2 regions of the Plantibacter sp. Mn2098 genome follow, and region 2 is predicted to be linked to the other one. Evidence: riboswitches for the same ligand, from Rfam matches in the RefSeq annotation. Region 2 holds a riboswitch; the other holds the start of a gene.
What was found. Region 2 has a riboswitch for glycine ahead of ACL9RL_RS03280 (L-serine ammonia-lyase). Riboswitches for the same ligand answer to the same signal wherever they lie in the genome.

Region 1: it holds a riboswitch for glycine, as region 2 does, so the genes downstream of both, gcvT (glycine cleavage system aminomethyltransferase GcvT) here and ACL9RL_RS03280 (L-serine ammonia-lyase) in region 2, are expected to answer to the same signal.

The regions. Positions count from the first base shown of each region.
Region 1 covers NZ_JBMOUH010000003.1:213,703-223,137, forward strand. The annotation lists gene nadA (quinolinate synthase NadA) at 1-751, opposite strand, end outside; gene ACL9RL_RS06525 (NUDIX hydrolase) at 748-1,518, opposite strand; glycine riboswitch at 1,688-1,774, shown strand; glycine riboswitch at 1,776-1,882, shown strand; gene gcvT (glycine cleavage system aminomethyltransferase GcvT) at 1,940-3,055, shown strand; gene gcvH (glycine cleavage system protein GcvH) at 3,062-3,436, shown strand; gene gcvP (aminomethyl-transferring glycine dehydrogenase) at 3,436-6,378, shown strand; gene ACL9RL_RS06545 (peroxiredoxin) at 6,739-7,224, opposite strand; gene ACL9RL_RS06550 (CPBP family intramembrane glutamic endopeptidase) at 7,328-8,104, opposite strand; gene ACL9RL_RS06555 (peptide ABC transporter substrate-binding protein) at 8,459-9,435, shown strand, end outside.
Region 2 covers NZ_JBMOUH010000002.1:96,466-105,900, forward strand. The annotation lists gene ACL9RL_RS03265 (SDR family oxidoreductase) at 1-452, shown strand, start outside; gene ACL9RL_RS03270 (hypothetical protein) at 496-855, opposite strand; gene ACL9RL_RS03275 (hypothetical protein) at 1,166-2,338, shown strand; gene ACL9RL_RS03280 (L-serine ammonia-lyase) at 2,347-3,744, opposite strand; glycine riboswitch at 3,828-3,930, opposite strand; glycine riboswitch at 3,931-4,030, opposite strand; gene ACL9RL_RS03285 (hypothetical protein) at 4,185-4,457, shown strand; gene ACL9RL_RS03290 (arsenic resistance protein) at 4,663-5,637, opposite strand; gene ACL9RL_RS03295 (SDR family NAD(P)-dependent oxidoreductase) at 5,730-6,707, shown strand; gene ACL9RL_RS03300 (SNF2-related protein) at 6,761-9,435, opposite strand, start outside.

The DNA.
Region 1 (9,435 bases), on a different contig from region 2:
GCTTCTTGGCCGTGTTGCGGCCGAGGTGCTGGTCGGGGAAGAAGAGGACGCGCTGACCGCGCTCGAAGGCCCACTTGAGCACTGTCTCGGCGTTGGACGAGGTGCAGACGATGCCGCCGTGGCGACCGCAGAAGCCCTTGAGCGCCGCGGACGAGTTCATGTAGGTGACGGGGATGACGGGCACGCGGCCATCCGCATCGGGCTCGGTTCCGTAGAGGGCTTCGAGCTGCTCCCAGGCCTCCTCGACCTGGTCGATGTTCGCCATGTCCGCCATCGAGCACCCGGCGGCCAGGTTCGGCAGGATGACCGCCTGCTCCGGACCGGAGAGGAGGTCGGCCGTCTCCGCCATGAAGTGGACACCGCAGAAGACGATCGCCTCCGCCTCGGTTCGGGCCTTCGCCGCGTTCGCGAGCTGGAACGAATCGCCCACGTAGTCAGCGTGCTGCACGACCTCGTCGCGCTGGTAGAAGTGCCCGAGGATCACAACGCGATCGCCGAGCGTCTCCTTCGCAGCCACGATCCGCCGGTGCAGGTCCGCCTGATCAGCATCGCGGTAGGAGGCGGGCAGCTGGCCCTGACGGGGGGAACCCGTTGGGATGACATCGCCCATCGACGCGCCCGGACCGTAGCTCGGGGGAGTGAGGTCGAAGACCCACGGGCCGGAGGCGAGCTCCGGCGCACAGGTGGAACCTGCGGTCTGGCCGTTCGCGATCTCCTGGATCATGGCGTCGACGGAAGCGGTGAGGGTCATGAGAGCTCCTGCATGCGTGCTGGTGGTGCGGTTTCGGTGGGGTCTGCACCGGCGAGCGGGCCGTGGTCGGCGTACTCGGAGGAGCGGTTGAAGCGGTAGAGCCTCGCCGGACGGTGCCGGCCGCCGGTGCGGAGCTCGTCGGTTGCGACGACCTGCCCGGACGACTCGATCTGCCGGCGGAAGTTGGCCGGGTCGAGTTGCTTCTGGAGGACGGCCTCGTGGACCTCGCGCAGTTCTGTGAGCGTGAACGTCTCACCGAGGAAGGCGTGGGCGATGTGGCTGTACTCGAGTTTGCTGCGGAGCCGCCACAGCGCGTACTCCACGATGAGTTCGTGGTCGAAGGCGAGCCGCGGGAGCGCATCGGTGCGGAACCAGCGGACGTTCTGCCCGACGAGCGTGCGCTTGGCCTCCTCTGAGCCGACGAGCGCCCAGTAGACGATCGAGACGACACGTTCGTCCGGCGAGCGGTCGATGTCGCCGAACGCGTAGAGCTGTTCGAGGTAGCGGGGGCGCAGCGATGTCGTCACTTCGAGTGTGCGCCGTGCCGCGTCCGCGAGGGACTCCTCCGCGCCGAGCGGGCCGCCTGGCAACGCCCACAGCCCGTCGTACGGTTCGCGGATGCGGCGGACGAGCGGGATCCAGATGGCCGGGGTCGGATCCGTCGCACCGAAGCCGTCATCGGTGCGGAGCGTGAAGATGACGGTGGACACGGCCAGCTTGACGCTCGCCGCGTCCGCGAGGCCCTGATCTGCTGCGCTCTCACCCATCGTGTGCTCCCGGTGGCTCGGGCGATGTCGATCCAACGACATCGCGATCAACTAAGAGTATGTCTGACTCTTACTGTTCCGAGCCTTAGTGTACACCTGACCAGAACACCGACTCCCGCAAGCGCGGCGAACCACGATATGCTGGGCGCGCAAACGAATATCGGGCCGCAAACACGATGCGGGAGAGCCGGTTCACCCGGCACCGAAGGAGCAAGCCTCCCCGCCAATCTCTCAGGTCCTGTACCGCATCGAACTGGCCACTCTGGAAAGCAGCGTCACCATCCTGTGGCGCTCGCCGACGGTGAAAGCAGCACGGACGTCGATCCGTCGCTCGCGAAACTCTCAGGCCAATGACAGAGGGGGAGTTCCCAACGGGCGCGCTTGTCGTACCCGAAGCGCACCACGCGACCCCGGAGAACTCGTGACCGATCTCGAACGAACCAGTCCTTTGCACCCCGTCCATGAAGCCGCAGGCGCGAGCTTCACGGACTTCGCCGGCTGGCAGATGCCCGTCCGCTACTCCAGCGACCTCGCAGAGCACCACGCCGTCCGCACGGCCGCCGGCATCTTCGACCTCTCGCACATGGCCGAGATCCTCGTCGCCGGGCCGGACGCCGCTGCATTCCTCGACACGGCGCTCGCCGGCAAGCTGTCCGCCATCGCGCTGTGGCAGGCCAAATACTCGCTCATCCTCAACGAGCAGGGCGGCATCGTCGATGACATCGTGGTGTACCGACTCGCCGACGAGCGATTCCTCGTCATCGCGAACGCCGGCAACCGGGAGGCCGCGTTCCGAGCGCTCAGCGAGCGTGCTGCCGGATTCGACGTGACCGTCGAGGACCAGAGCGACGCGACTGCGCTCATCGCCGTCCAGGGACCCGCATCGCGCGCCATCCTCGAATCGGTCGCAGCGATCACGGATCTCGGCACGCCGCTCGCAGAGCTCGGCTACTACCGCTGCACCGATGCGCTCTTCGAGGGCCTCCCGCTGCTCGTCGCCCGCACCGGGTACACGGGCGAGGACGGCTTCGAACTGTATGTGCAGGCCGACGCCGCCGAACGGCTCTGGCGCGCGATCGAAGCGGTGGGCGCATCCCACGGCCTCGTCCCCGCCGGGCTCGCGAGCCGTGACACGCTGCGCCTCGAAGCAGGCATGCCGCTCTACGGCCACGAACTCGGCACGGGTACGTTCCCCGTGCAAGCAGGGCTCGGCCGCGTCGTCGCATTGAGCAAGCCCGGCGCATTCGTCGGCCGTGCAGCCGTCGAAGCCGGACCTCCCGCGGATGCGCCCGTGCTCGTCGCCCTCGTCTCCGAAGGGCGTCGTGCGGGCCGGGCAGGCTACGCCGTGTTCGACGGCGACGTCGAGGTCGGCGAGGTCACGAGCGGTGCGCTCTCACCCACCCTCGGCCACCCCATCGCGATGGCCTACGTCCACCCCGACCAGTCCGCCACTGGAACGGTCCTCACCATCGACGTCCGCGGTACGAAGATCCCCGCGACCGTCACCACGCTGCCCTTCTACACGAGAGAGAAGTAACCCGACATGGCCGACAAGACCGAACTCAAGTACACCGCCGAGCACGAGTGGATCCGCGTCGAGGGCGACCTCGCCGTCATCGGCATCACCGACTACGCAGCCGAGAAGCTCGGCGACGTCGTCTACGTCGACCTGCCGGCTGTGGGCGGTGAGATCACCGGCGGTTCCATCGTCGGCGAGATCGAGTCCACGAAGTCGGTCGGCGAGCTGTTCGCGCCCATCGACGGCACGGTCGTCGAGGTCAATGACGCCGTGATCGACGACCCGTCGATCGTGAACGCAGACCCGTTCGGCACCGGATGGCTCATCTCGGTGCGCTTCGCGGAGCTGCCGACGACCCTCCTCAGCTGGGACGAGTACGCAGCAGTGGTGGGCGAGTAATGGCGGAACGCTTCTCCACGCGCCACATCGGGACCGATGCCGACGCGCAGGCGACGATGCTCTCGGCCATCGGTTACGACTCCGTCGACGCGCTGCTCGACGCCGCCGTGCCGGACGCCATCAAGGCCGACCAGCTCGCCTCGTCGAGCATCCCGGACGCGATCGGCGAGCGCGCCGCGCTGGCCGAGCTGCGAGCCATCGCCGCGCGCAACACGGTCAACCGCAGCCTCATCGGCCTCGGTTACTACGACACGATCACGCCGGCGGTCATCAAGCGGAACGTGCTCGAGAACCCGTCCTGGTACACGGCGTACACGCCCTACCAGCCGGAGATCTCGCAGGGCCGCCTCGAAGCCCTCATCAACTTCCAGACGATGGTCTCCGACCTCACGGGGCTCGACACGGCCAACGCGTCCATGCTCGACGAGAGCACGGCCGTCGTCGAGGGCATGCTTCTCGCCCGCCGCGGTTCGAAGTCCGCATCGCACACCTTCATCGTGGACGCCGACGCGTTCCCGCAGACGAAGGCGCTCCTCGCGAACCGCGCAGAGGCCGTCGGCATCGAGCTCGTCGAGATCGATCTCTCCGCCGCCGCCATCGCCGGTGACGCGCTCCCAGACGCGTTCGGCGTCTTCGTGCAGTACCCGGGCGCGAGCGGCCGGATCTGGAACCCGGCCGCGGTCATCGCCGAGGTCAAGGGGCGGGGCGGCCTCGCGGTCGTCGCAGCCGACCTGCTGGCACTCGCGCTCATCTCCTCGCCGGGTTCGCTCGGGGCGGACATCGCCGTGGGCACCACCCAGCGTTTCGGCGTGCCCATGGGCTTCGGCGGACCGCACGCCGGCTACATGGCCGTCCGCAAGGGCCTCGAACGTCAGCTCCCCGGCCGCCTCGTCGGCGTGAGCCAGGACGCAGCGGGCCACCCCGCGTACCGGCTCACGCTCCAGACGCGCGAGCAGCACATCCGCCGCGAGAAGGCGACGAGCAACATCTGCACGGCGCAGGTCCTCCTCGCCGTGATGGCCGCGATGTACGCGGTCTACCACGGCCCGGCGGGCATCCGCCGGATCGCGCAGTCGGTGCATGCGACGGCCGTTCGCGCCGCGTACTCGCTCCGCACCGCTGGCGCGGACGTCGTGTCCGAGCACTACTTCGACACGCTCCTCGTGCGTGTGCCCGATGCTGCGGCCGTCGTCGCATCGGCCCACGCACGCGGCATCCTGCTGCGCGCCGTGGACGAGACGACCGTGTCGCTCAGCTTCGACCAGGTCACGGCCGACGACCTCGATCACGGCTCCACCCTCGTCCGTGAGCTCACCGAGCTCCTCGGCACGGGAACGCGTGTCGAGGTCGAAGCTCCGGCATCGATCTTCGCCGAGCAGGGCGCCTCCTTCTTCGCGTTCGCTCCGGCCGGCGCGGCAGAGTTCCCGGAGGACCTCCGCCGCGAGACCGAGTACCTCACCCACCCCGTCTTCAACACGCACCACTCCGAGACGGCCATGATGCGGTACCTCAAGCAGCTCGCCGACCGCGACTACGCGCTCGACCGCGGCATGATCCCGCTCGGCTCCTGCACGATGAAGCTCAACGCCGCCACCGAGATGGAAGCCGTCACCTGGCCCGAGTTCGCAGGCCTCCACCCCTTCGCGCCGCGCGAGGACGTCGAGGGCTCGCTCCAGCTCATCGACCAGCTCGAGACGTGGCTCGCCGAGGTGACCGGCTACGACTCCGTGTCCCTGCAGCCGAACGCGGGCAGCCAGGGCGAGCTGGCCGGCCTCCTCGCCATCCGCGGGTACCACCGCGCGAACGGCGACCTCGACCGCACCGTCTGCCTCATCCCGTCGAGCGCTCACGGCACGAACGCGGCATCGGCCGTCCTCGCGGGCATGAAGGTCGTCGTCGTCGCGTGCGACGAACTCGGCAACGTCGACCTCGACGACCTCCGCGCCAAGGTCGAGGCCAACGCCGATGTCCTCGCAGCGCTGATGATCACCTACCCGTCCACGCACGGCGTGTACGAGCACGAGGTCAAGGACATCACGAAGGCCGTGCACGACGCCGGCGGCCAGGTTTACGTGGACGGTGCGAACCTCAACGCGCTCCTCGGCTACGCCCGCTTCGGCGACTTCGGCGGCGACGTCTCGCACCTCAACCTGCACAAGACGTTCTGCATCCCGCACGGCGGTGGCGGCCCAGGTGTCGGCCCCGTCGCCGCGAAGGCGCACCTCGCCCCGTTCCTGCCTGGGCACCCGCTCGCGCAGCGCGACGAGCACGCGCTCCTCGGCGGCGGCACGGTCGTCCACGCCGGCGGACCGGTCTCGGCTGCGCCGTACGGCAGCCCGAGCATCCTCCCGATCTCGTGGGCCTACGTCCGCATGATGGGATCCGCAGGCCTGCGCGAAGCGACCGGTTCCGCGGTCCTCGCGGCGAACTACATCGCGACCCGGCTCCAGGAGCATTACCCCGTGCTCTACACGGGTGAGAACGCGCTCGTCGCGCACGAGTGCATCCTCGACCTGCGTCCGCTCAAGGAAGCCACCGGCATCACGAACGACGATGTCGCGAAGCGCCTCGTCGACTACGGCTTCCACGCGCCCACGATGTCGTTCCCGGTCGCCGGCACGCTCATGGTGGAGCCGACGGAGAGCGAGGACCTGGCCGAGATCGACCGCTTCATCGACGCGATGATCGCGATCAAGGCAGAGGCCGACGCCGTTGCCGCGGGGGAGTGGCCTGCGGACGACAACCCGCTCGTCAACGCCCCGCACACCGCCCAGTCGGTCATCGAGGGCGAGTGGGCGCACGCCTACACGCGCGAACAGGCCGTCTACCCGGTGCACACGCTCGTGCGGACGAAGTACTGGCCGCCCGTGCGTCGCATCGACCAGGCCTACGGCGACCGCAACCTCGTGTGCGCGTGCCCGCCGCCCGAGGCCTTCGAGTAGGCAGCGCCTCCCGCCGGCGCGCTCGCCTCGCCCGGGCGCGCTCGCCTCGTGCATGCCGCGTGCTGGCGTGTGTCGCGCATCGCACCCCGCGGGTCAGTCCAGAATTCCGGACTTCCTGCGACAGAAGTGGCTCCTGAGGACGTTTTCGTCCTCCGGAGCCACTTTTTGCGTCCACACTTCCGGAATTCCGAGCATCCCTCGCACCTTGGGCCCTGCAGAATTCAGGAACTCTGACGGAATTCAGGACGATTCCGCAGCAAATCCGCCTCGATCGTCCTGAATCGCGCAAATGTTCCTGAATTGTGGAAGAGAAGTGCGGGGCGAGGCGGGAGGTGGCGGAGGGAGGCGGCGGGGCGAGGGCTAGGCGGTGGGGAGGAGCTCGAGCTGCTTGCGGATCTCGTCGGCGCTGCGGAAGGTCGCCCCGACGAGGGCGACGTGCTTCCAGCGGATGACGCCGGCGGCATCGATCACGAACACCGAACGCCGCAGGCCGAGACCTGGCATGCCGACACCGTACGCATCGACGACCGCGCCACCGACATCGGCGAGCAGCGGGAAGCCGAGACGCTCCTTGCGTGCGAAATGCTCATGGCTGTCGACATCCTGCAAGCTGATGCCCCAGACCGTCGCACCGAGGCCGGCGAACGATCCGAGCTCCGACTGGTACGAGCACAGCTGCGCGGTGCAGACCGCCGTCTCGTCGCCGGGGTAGAAGACGAGCACAACCGGATGTCCGAGCTCGGCCGCCAAGGAGAAGTCCTGCCGTTCGGCATCGGCTCCATTGACGGTGACGCCTGGGAGGGTGAACTCGGGCGCGGCATCGCCGACCTGTGCTTTTTTGGCCATGCTCAGACTGTACGCCCGGTCGGATCGCACACCGCCCCGAAGCGGCCAAGACTCAGGGAACGGACTCGGGAACAGTCTTGGGCAGCAGGCTCCGAGAACGGAATCAGGACTTCGCCGCGAAGATCGCCGGCCACCACGCCACCGCCAGCGGGTACCCGACGAACGAGACGATGTCGATGATCGCATGGGCGATCACGAGCGGCATCACCCGGCCCCAACGCTTGTAGCACCACCCGAACACGATGCCCATCGCCACGTTCCCGAAGAACGGCCCAACTCCCTGATACAGGTGGTAGCTGCCGCGCAGCACACTCGTCGACAGGATGATGGTCCACCAGCCCCACCCGATCTCCCGCAGGCGCGTGAAGAGGTAGCCGACGACGATGACCTCCTCCTGGAGGCCTGCCCGGATGGCGGAGAACACGAGGATGGGGATCGTCCACCAGTAGCTGGGGTCGGGGAAGGTGCTGACGGCGACCGTCGCCCCGAGCGCCCGGCCGAGTGCGTAGACGCCGATGCCGGGGATGCCGATGACGAGGAACAGGACGGCGCCGCGACCGAGGTCCCGCCACGGCGAGCGGAGGTCGAGTCCGAGCCTCGCGAATCCCGTGCGGCCAGGCTGCCAGAGGAGATAGACCACGAGCGCCACGGGCATCAGCTGGAAGAACGGCCCGAGGAACTGATAGCTGAAGTCCAGCCACTGCCTCGTCGACTCCGACTGGTTGAGCCCGGTGGACTGATCCGAGAGCGGAACGTCCTTCGTCGAGATGTTGATGAAGCTGATGAGCGAGTACACGGCCGATGCGCCGAGGCTGAGACCCAGGACGATCGCGATCTCCCACCACCGTCTCCGGTTGTCTCCAATGGGGGAGGGGAGCAGCCCTGGCGTTGGCGTCGAAGACGGGATCGGTGAGGTCACTGCACCATTCTCGCCCTACCAGATGAGAGCTGCACGATGGGCGCGAAGCACCCCGCGATGGATACGATCCATATAACCCGACAGCAGGCGTTTGCAGCACTCTTGCGAAGCGCGTCGATCTGTTGCGTCGCGAGCGGGATTTCTGCACGGAAACCCCGCTCCAAGCAAGATTTCGTCGGTTCGGTTACCGCTATGTAACGTTTCCGGCGTGAGTTTGCTCTTCGCCCTTCCAGTTCTTATCGTCAGAGTATTCAAGAAGCGGACTCAGCGCGCACAACGCGCAGTTTTCGCTTGCCCTTTCCAAGAGGAGGAACTGTGAAGTTCAGTCGGTTCGGCATCGCCACCGCAGTCATCGCAGTTGGGGCTCTCGCCCTCACCGGTTGTTCCGGTGGAGGATCAGGTTCTGAGAGCACCAGCAGCGCGAAGTCCATCATCACCACGAACGGCTCCGAGCCGGAGAGTGGCCTCATCCCGAGCGACACCAACGAGGTCGGCGGCGGCAAGATCATCGACGAGATCTTCGCAGGTCTCCGCTACTACGGTGCTGACGGCAAGCCCGTCAACGACGTCGCGCAGTCGATCGACACGACCGACTCCACCAACTTCACGATCAAGATCAAGACCGGCGAGAAGTTCACCAACGGTGAGGACGTCACGTCGGAGTCGTTCGTCAAGGCTTGGCAGGACGCTGTTGTCAACAAGCGCAAGAACGCATCCTTCTTCTCGGACATCGAAGGCTTCAACGAGGACGGCACGCCCCTCACGGGTCTCAACGTCGTCGACGACAGCACCTTCACGGTCAAGCTGACCTCGGCTGTCTCCGACTTCCCGCTGCGCCTGGGCTACTCGGCCTTCTACCCGCTGCCCGCCTCGGCGTTCGACGCGAGCGGTAAGGTCACCGACGCCTTCGGCCAGAACCCGATCGGCAACGGCCCGTACAAGCTGGCGGACGACAAGGCCTGGAAGCACAACGAGTCCATCGCCCTCGTCAAGAACGACGACTACAAGGGTGGCCGTGAGGCGAAGAACGGTGGTCTCACGATCACGTTCTACAAGGACCTCGACGGTGCGTACTCCGACCTCCTGGCCGGAAACCTGGACGTGCTCGACCAGATCCCGACCTCGGCTGCTTCGACGTTCCAGAAGGACCTCGGCGACCGCGCTGTCAACCAGCCCGCCGCGATCTTCCAGTCCTTCACGATCCCGTCTCGCCTGCCGCACTTCAGCGGCCAGGAAGGCCAGCTGCGTCGCGAGGCGATCTCCTACGCGATCAACCGCGACGAGATCACCAA
Region 2 (9,435 bases):
TGGAGGACCTGTCCGACGAGCAGTTCGAGCAGACGTACCGCACAAACGTCTTCGCGATGTTCTGGATCACAAAAGCGGCGCTGCCGCACCTCGGCCCCGGGTCGACGATCATCAACACAACATCGATCCAGGCCTACAATCCGTCACCGATCCTCGTGGACTACGCCTCGACGAAGGCGGCGATCAACGCTTTCACGAAGTCACTCGCGCAGCAGCTCGCCGAGCGTGGCATCCGGGTGAACGCCGTGGCTCCCGGACCGATCTGGACGCCGTTGCAGGTGTCGGACGGGCAGCCGCAGGAGAAGATCGTGGCGTTCGGTCAGGCGACGCCGTTCGGACGGGCCGGTCAGCCGGCCGAGCTCGCCCCTGCCTACGTGTTCCTGGCCTCGGCTGAATCGAGCTATGTCTCGGGAGAGACGCTCAACGTGAACGGCGGTTCGCCGACGCCGTAGCGGGCGGGCCGCAGAAGCGACCGAGCCGCAGAAGCGGGGACGGTCAGCGAGGCTTGACGGTCTTGATCGAACCCGTGTGCGCGGCAGCCTGTCCGTTCGCGGCGTCGTCGACCTCCGGGCCGATGCGGAGGTCGCCGGTCTTGTTGGCCTCCTGCATCATGGCTTCGAGCCACGCGCGATTCAGCTCGGGCCGGTTCTCGTCGTCGAACTCGAACTGCAGCGAGATCGACGGGTGCACCCAGATCGACACGCGACCGCCGCCGGAGTCCTCCCCGCGCTGCCACGACACCGTGAAGGACTCGTTGCGGCGCAGCTTCATCACCGTGATCGACTTGACATGGGCGAGCGTGCGGTCGTCCAGTTCCAGCTCTCGCGCGGAGCTGCCGTAGATCAGTCTGCCCATGGGATGTTCCTCACTCGTTGGAATGGCGCTCGGCCGCGGGATGCGTCCCGCAACCGTGCGCGTGAGCCTCTCGGCACGGACCAATCGTACGGGTCGGGTTGCCTTCGAGCACCCGACACCACAAGATGCCGACAGATGTCGGAAACAGGTCCCGGTCGGCGGAAACGACCGCGACTCCCGCACCCGCTGGGAATCCGCTGTCCCGCGCTCGGGACGCTCGCGCGGGAGTCGGGCGTCCTGCCAGCTTGTGCCTGGTGCGACACGCACCCACGGCGAAGGGGTTGCGATGTCGGCTGCACGATCGAGGGGAATGCTCGCTGTCCGAGGCGGCATCGGCATCGGCGGGGCGCTCGTCCTCGCGGTCCTGCTGAGCGCGTGCACGGCGCCGACCACCCCCGAGAGCAGCCCGACCTCCAGCGCTCCGACGACCGAATCCACCAGTTCGGAACTCGCCGCCCCGACCTTCCGACTGCCGCTCGGTTGCGACGACCTCGTCTCCACGACGGACGCCGCCGAGGCACTGCGGGCACCGGCGACGCTCGTCACCTGGCCCTCGACAGCAGACCACGCGAGCCTCGACGACATCGCCGTCACCGCCGCTGGCGGCCTCGTCTGCCAGTGGACGGTCGAACCGGACAACTTCAGCCCGACCATCACGACCGAAACCTACCCTGCGCCGCGGATGGTCGTCCAGGTGCTCCCGGACGCAGCGTCCACCTGGAACCCCGGGTGGCAGGACGATGCGGAAGCGACCGACACACGGGACTTCGGGACGACCAAGGCGTTCGCATCCTGCGGCGACATCGGCTGCCGCGCAAACGCGCTCGTCGGTTCGAATTGGGTGCAGATCCTGATCTACAACCCGGGCGCACAGCTCACAACGACGTCGCTCGGGTCGCCGGACGAGACCTTCGCACACGCGACACCCGCGTTCACCTCACTCTTCGATCGACTCGCGTCCGCCGGCGAGCCCGCACCTGCGTGGACCCCGCCGACGTCGGCGAAGCCGGTCGCCTCCAGTTGTGACGCGCTCCTCCCGACCGACGCCGCGGCGACGGCGCTCGGCGGCGACAACGGCGATGCCGGTGACGGGTACGTCGCGCAGGAACCGCAGAAACTGCCGTCGGTCCAGACGGTCGCTGTACAGGACATCGGCGCCCTCGGCTGCGTGTACGGCCCGGTCGGAACGAGCGCCGTGATCGCACCCCTCACCATCACGGCCGTGCCCGGCGGCGCGTGGATCGCGCCCAAGATCCTGTCGAACATCCCGACCGGCAGCACGCAGGCCGCCGTGCAGCTCACCGGTCTGCCGTCCTCGGACACCGCGATCCTGTGGTGCGGGGTCAACGACCAGCAGTGCCAGGTGCTCTTCAGCCTGAACGGTCAGGGCATCGACGTCACGACGAACGCTCTGCAGGACTCACCCGTCTCGGCGCACGACGCCGCAATCGCAGCTGCGGAGGCGATCATCGCCCGGCCGTGAGGGCAGAGTCAGCACTCCACGACGTTGACCGCGAGCCCGCCCAACGCGGTCTCCTTGTACTTCGACGACATGTCGCGGCCCGTCTCGCGCATCGTGACGATGACCTCGTCGAGGGACACCCGATGGGTGCCGTCGCCCCAGAGCGCCATCTTCGCGGCGTTGATCGCCTTCGCTGCGGCGATCGCGTTCCGCTCGATGCAGGGGATCTGCACGAGCCCGCCGATCGGATCGCACGTCAGCCCGAGGTTGTGCTCCATCGCGATCTCGGCCGCGTTCTCGACCTGCTCAGGCGTCCCGCCGAGGACTTCGGCGAGTCCGGCGGCCGCCATAGACGATGCCGAGCCGACCTCGCCCTGGCATCCCACCTCCGCACCGGAGATCGATGCCTGCTCCTTGTACAGGACGCCGACCGCACCGGCGGCGAGCAGGAACCGGACGACGACCTCGTCCCGCTGCTCCGGCGTCGCCGCATCCATGCCGGGGCCGTAGTGGGTGGCGTAGAACATGACCGCCGGGATGATGCCGGCCGCACCGTTCGTCGGCGCCGTCACGACCCGGCCTCCCGACGCGTTCTCCTCGTTGACGGCGAGCGCCACGAGGTTCACCCATTCCTGCCAGAACTTCGGATCCCGATCCGGGTCCTCAGCACGCAGGCGGGTGTGCCACGCCGGCGCGCGTCGCCGCACGTCGAGACCGCCTGGCAGCGGCCCGGTGCGTTCCAGACTCGAGTTCTTGCACGCCTCCATCACGTCGCGGATGTGCAGGAGCCCGCTGCGCACCTCGTCCTCCGAGCGCGTGACGAGCTCGTTCCGGAGCATCACCCCGCTGAACGGCACACCCTCCGCCCGGCAGTGGCCGAGCAGCTCCGCCGCCGTGCGGAACGGCAGTGGCACAGCGGCGTCCGGCACGACCGGGCCAGTCCTCGCAACGGGCGTCCCGTCCTCCCGCACCACGAACCCGCCGCCGACCGAGTAAAACACCGCCTCGTGGAGCACCTCGCCCACAGCGTCCCGCACGGCGAACCGCATGCCGTTCGTGTGGCGTTCGAGGACCGTCAACGGGTGCAGCGCGATGTCGTCGACCGCGAAGCGCAGCGAGACACCGCGGCCGAACCGCAGCGTCCCCGTCGCGGCGAGCGCCCCGAGACGCTCCTCGACCTCCTCCGGCAGGATCTCCTCCGGACGGTACCCCTCCAGCCCCAGCAGCACAGCCGTCATCGTGCCGTGTCCACGTCCCGTCGCGGCGAGCGAACCGTACAGGTCGACGTCGAGCGCGGCCACCGCATCGAGGACACCAGCGTCACGGACGTCGTCGACGAACACGGATGCGGCGCGCATCGGCCCCACCGTGTGCGAACTCGACGGACCGATGCCCACCGAGAACAGGTCGAACACGCTGATGGTCATGCTGCCGCCACCCGGGATGCTGGTGCGTTGGTCATGGGAACTCCGATGCTGTGGCGCGCTGGTGCGCGACCGATGGTCGAGTCCCTCCCCGCTCTGTATCGGACCTGAGAGTTTCCGCGATCCCCTGGCGGGAGAACGCTTGCACCGTCGGTGAGCGACGAGATCGTCACTGCTTTCCAGAGTCGCCGAGCTGCTGCGGTACAGGGGCCTGAGAGATTCCCGGGGAGGATTTGCTCCTACGGCGCCCGCCCGATGATGCAGGACGGAACTCTCCCGCAGCTGCTCGAAGGCGTGTGATGTTGTGCTGTGCACGATACACGATCGTGCAGAGTCGGAGAATGCCTGGAAGTCCCGCTGGCGACGCTCTAGCCTGGTGCCAGACCCGTACGATCGGCGGCTGCTGGAGCCGACGTTGATGCGCGGGCGACGAAGGAGTCGACATGAGCGATCAGAACCTCGAGAACGCAGACATCAACAACCCTGGTCCGCACGACGAAGCCGTCGACGAGGCGGTGCTCACGAACGCGAGCATCAACAACCCCGGCCCGCACGACGAAGCCGTCGACGAGGCGGCGCTCGCCAACCCGAGCATCAACAACCCCGGCCCGCACGACGAAGCGATCGACGACGCGGAGGCCGAGGAGACCGCGACGATCACGAACCCCGGTCCAGACGAGAGCCAGATCCCGCATCACGGGCACCACAAGCACTAGCGCTCAGGCCCGGTCCGGCCCGGTCGCTGGGCCTGTCGACACTTCGACAAGCTCAGTGACCGGGTCTCGCTCAGCGACCGGACTTGGTCCCTGAGCCTGTCGAAGGGCCCGAACCAGCGCAGTCGTCACCCCCGGTCCCTGAGCTTGTCGAAGGGCCCGACCCCGCGCAGTCGTCACTTCGACAAGCTCAGTGACCGGGTCACGCTCAGCGACCGGGTCTCGAAGGGCCCACGATCCTCGGCACCACCCGCACGAGCACCACCATGCCGACGAGTTCCACAAGCGTCTGCGTCACCACCGCGAGCGGAGCGATCGCGAGCGACGTCGGCAGCGAGAGCGCGAGCGGCAGCACCACCAGCGAGTTCCGCGTCGCACCGCTGAACACGAGTGCCCGCCCGGCCGGCGCGTCGAGTCGGGCCGGGCGCCACACGAGCGCACCGACGACCACCATCACCACGAGGAACGCCACGAACAGCGGCACCACCCGCAACAGGGCAACCGCCTGTTCACCCACCGCGGCGATCTGCGACCCGACGACGACCGCGAGCGTCAGCATCATGATCGGCACCATCGCGCCCTCCATCACCCGCATGATGCCTGCACCGATCGCGGATCGCCCGGCCACCGCCTGCACGATCGCAGCCGCGACGAGCGGCACCACGATGAGCAGCAGGAACGCCTCCACAAACGGCTCGACCTCCACGAGCGCGACGGCGTCGGCACCGGCGAACAGCCAGAGATAGCCCGGCAGCAGCACGATCTGCAGCAGCATCAGCACGGGCGCCGCCGCGAGCAGCCGGTCCCGCGCACCGCCGGCGAGGCCAGTGAACACGATGACGTAGTCCACGCACGGCGTCAGCAGGACCAGCAGGACACCGATGAGCAAGCCACGGTCGTCGGTCACGAAGCGCGACAGTCCGAACACCACGATCGGCACGATCCCGAAGTTCACCAGCAGCACCGTGACGAAGAAGCGCCCGTCCCGGAACGCACGGCCGATCATCGTGAGCGGCACGCCGAGGAACGTGGCGAACAGGAGCAGGATGAGCGCGGGATTGATCGATGCCGCGAGCCCGGGCGCGGACGACGGCGCGACGAGGCCGACGACCCCACCGAGGACGATCGCCGCGAGATACAGCGGGATCTGCCGTCGGTCCCACCATGTGACGATCCGCTGCATCCCCACAGCCTAGGGACTGCCGAACCCTGCGGCCTTCCGTCGCCCGCAAACCCGTTGACTGCGAGTGCGCTCGAAGTCGTAGTCTGGCCGACATGACACGTACACAACACCGCATCGGCTCCGGATTCGACGCTTCGACCACGGCCGCAGAGGTCCTCGAGGGCATCGATCTGACCGGCAAGCTCGCCATCGTGACCGGCGGATACTCCGGCCTCGGCAAGGAGACCGTCCGTGCGCTCGTCGGCGCCGGCGCAGACGTCGTCGTCCCCGCACGCCGCGTCGAAGCCGCCCGCGAAGAGCTCGCGGACATCGACGGATCCGCAGAACACGTCGAGGTGGACGAGATGGACCTCTCCGACCTGGCGAGCGTGCGCGCGTTCGCCGAGCGGTTCCTGGCCTCTGGCCGCAGCATCGACATCATCATCGACAACGCCGGTGTGATGGCCGCCCCGGAAACTCGCGTCGGTCCTGGTTGGGAGCTGCAGTTCGCCACGAACCACCTCGGACACTTCGCCCTCGTCAACCTGCTGTGGCCGGCCGTCGTCAAGGGCGGGTCGTCTCGTGTCATCGCGACCTCCTCGTCGGCGCACCATCGCTCCGCCATCCGTTGGGACGACATCGACTTCACCACCGGCTACGACAAGTGGGCGGCGTACGGGCAGGCGAAGACCGCGAACGCCCTGTTCGCCCTGCAGCTCGACGAGCTGGGCAAGGCGGAGGGCGTCCGCGCGTTCTCGGTGCACCCCGGCGGGATCCTCACGCCACTGCAGCGGCACCTCCCGCGCCAGGAGATGGTCGCCGCCGGTTGGATGGATGAGGACGGCAATCCGACGAACCCCGCATTCAAGTCGCCGGAGCAGGGTGCAGCGACCCAGGTGTGGGCTGCGACGTCGCCGAAACTCGACGGGCTCGGCGGGCTGTTCCTGGAGGACGTCGAGGTCGCTGTGCCGGCTGCGGAGGCCGTCGCCCCGGCCTCGGGGGTCTCGGCGCACGCCATCGATCCGGCTGAGGCGGAACGTCTCTGGGCGCTGTCGGCGGAGCGCACCGGCGTCAACGCCTTCGCCGGCTGATCTGCGGCTGATCTGCGGCTGATCTCCGGCACTCCGCGGGCTCGTCGAGGCGCCTAAGCCTCGAGGAGCCCGCGGATGTCATCGGCTGAGAGGGAGCTGCTGAAGACGGCGTCGTCGTCGAGGACGGCGTCGAACAACTTCGACTTGCGTTCCTTGAGCGCCATGACCTTCTCCTCGATCGTGCCGCGGGCGACGAGCCGGTAGACCATCACGTTGCCGGTCTGGCCGATGCGATGGGTCCGATCGATCGCCTGCGACTCCGAGGCGGGGTTCCACCACGGATCGAGCAGGAACACGTAGTCCGCCTCGGTCAGGTTGAGGCCGAACCCGCCGGCCTTGAGGCTGATGAGGAACACGGGCGCGTCACCGCCGCGGAACCGCTCGATGATCTCCGGGCGGCGCAGACTCGAACCGTCGAGGTACTCGTAGGCGATGCCCTGCGCGTCGAGCCGTTCGGCTGCCTTCTTGAGGAACGTCGTGAACTGGCTGAACACGAGCGAGCGGTGCCCCTCTGCGATGACATCGTCCAGTTGTTCCAGCAGTGTGTCCAGCTTGCTCGACGGGATGCCGGCGTACTCCTCGTCGACGAGGGTCGCGTCGAGACTCAGCATCCGCAACAGCGTGAGGGATCGGAACACGATGAACCGGTTGCGATCGAGGTCTTCGATGAGCCCGAGGAGCTTCTGCCGCTCCTTCTGGAGGACCGTGTCGTAGAGCTTGCGGTGCTTCGGCGCGAGATCCACGTACAGGACCTGTTCCTGCTTCGGCGGCAGCTCCGGGGCGACGAGCTCCTTCGTCCGGCGCATCATGAGCGGTCTGATCCGCCGGCGGAGCGTCGCGAGCAGGACCGTGTTGATCTCCCGCTCGATGGGGCGCACGAATCGCTCGGCGAATCGGTGCGGCGAGGGGAAGAGCCCGGGGGCGACGACGGCGAACAGCGACCACAGCTCCATGAGGTCGTTCTCGAGTGGCGTGCCGGTGATGGCGAGCTTGAACGGGGTGTCGATGGCCATGGCGCACTCGTGCAGCTTGGCTCGGTGGTTCTTGACGAATTGGGCCTCGTCGAGGATGAGCCCGGACCAGTTCATGGCACGGTATCGCTCGGTGTCGAGGCGGAAGAGCGCGTAGCTGGTCACCACGATGTCGGCGCCGTCAGCGATCTCGGCGAGACTCGTCCTGCCCTTCGCCTCCGTTGTGGAGACTGTCCGGACCGTGAGCTCCCTCGTGAACCTGCCCGCTTCGGCGAGCCAGTTGGACACGACCGATGTGGGTGCGACCACCAGGAAGGGCGGCGCTTCCGGCTCACTCGTCTGCCGAGCGTGCGCGATGAGCGCGAGCGCCTGCAGCGTTTTGCCGAGCCCCATGTCGTCGGCCAGGATGCCACCGAGCCGGTGCTCCCAGAGGAACGCGAGCCAGTGGAATCCCTCGAGTTGATATGGGCGGAGGCTCGCATCGAGCCCGACCGGGATCGGTGTCTCCGGGACCGATTCGAGGTCGTTGAGTCCAGCGACGGCGTCGCGCCAGGCGACCGCCTGGACCGTCTCCTCCGCGAGGTCTTCGAACTCGTCCCACAGGCTCGCCTGGTACCGGCTGATCTTCGGGCCGGTGGCCTCCCATTCGCGGAGCGCCCCGGCCTCTTCGAGCAGTTCCTTGAGGCGGTCGAAGGACGGATGGTCGAGCGAGAGATAGGTGTGATCCACCATGAGCAGCTTCTTCTCGCCCTTGGACAGGGCTTTGAACAGCGGCCCGAAGGGGATGCGGTACCCGGCGAGGTTGACCACGATGCCGAGGTCGAACCAGTCCCGCTGATCGCTTTCGACCGTCGTGATCGTGAGGTGGGGGTCTCCGCGCAGTTCCCGGTACTCCGGGCGGGTGCCGACGATGTCGACCCTGACGCCGTCGACCCCCTGGATGACCGGGAGGGTGTGCTCGCTGAACACGGCGGCGTCGTATCCACGGAGGTTCGTCCGGCCGGACGGCGGCCAGGCGACGGACGGGCTCGTGTTCGTGGGGCCCGGCCGGTCGGTCAATCCGACGAGCGGAGCCGCGCCTTCGGCAGCATCGTGCGCGGCGAGCGCGGCGGCGGCGTCGAGGGCTTCCCCGACCCGTTCGAGCACCTCGAGTTCGGCTCGGACGTCACGCAGCACCTCGTCGTCGCCGTCCGCTGCCGGTGCGCCCAGGCGGTCGACCGGCACGTATGCGACGGCCTGATCGGGTGCGTACACCCAGGACCAGTCGAGTTGCAGGGCGTGCTTCGCGCCGTAGGCCGCGGTCAGGACGAGGACGGGAGGGACGATCTCGGGCAGCGGCAGCGAGCCGTCGTCGCTCGTCAGCTCGATCGCGCGGCGGAGCTTCGGCACGTAGTCGACGAGGAACTCCTCCACTTCCCCCGGCGGCACCGTCGTCGGCGTCGTCGGGCCGAGCAGTGCGCGTTGCTCAGCGGTCAGTGGCGACGTCGTCGGCGCGATGACGATGTCCACCTCTGGAGCGAGGCGGTAGCTGTAGAGGCCGTGGCCGCCGATCGTGCCGGAGGTGGACGGGTCCACGGGGAGGCCGTCGACGGAGGTGGCCGGGGACAGGACGAGCGTGCCGTCGTCGTCCACCGCTGCATCGAGTCTGACCGTCGCGTCTGTTGCGACGGTCACACGGCCCTTGCCGTTGCCGGAGACCGTGAGGGCGACGCCGATCTCGGCCGCCTCCGCGAGCAGATGCCACAGGATGGGACTGT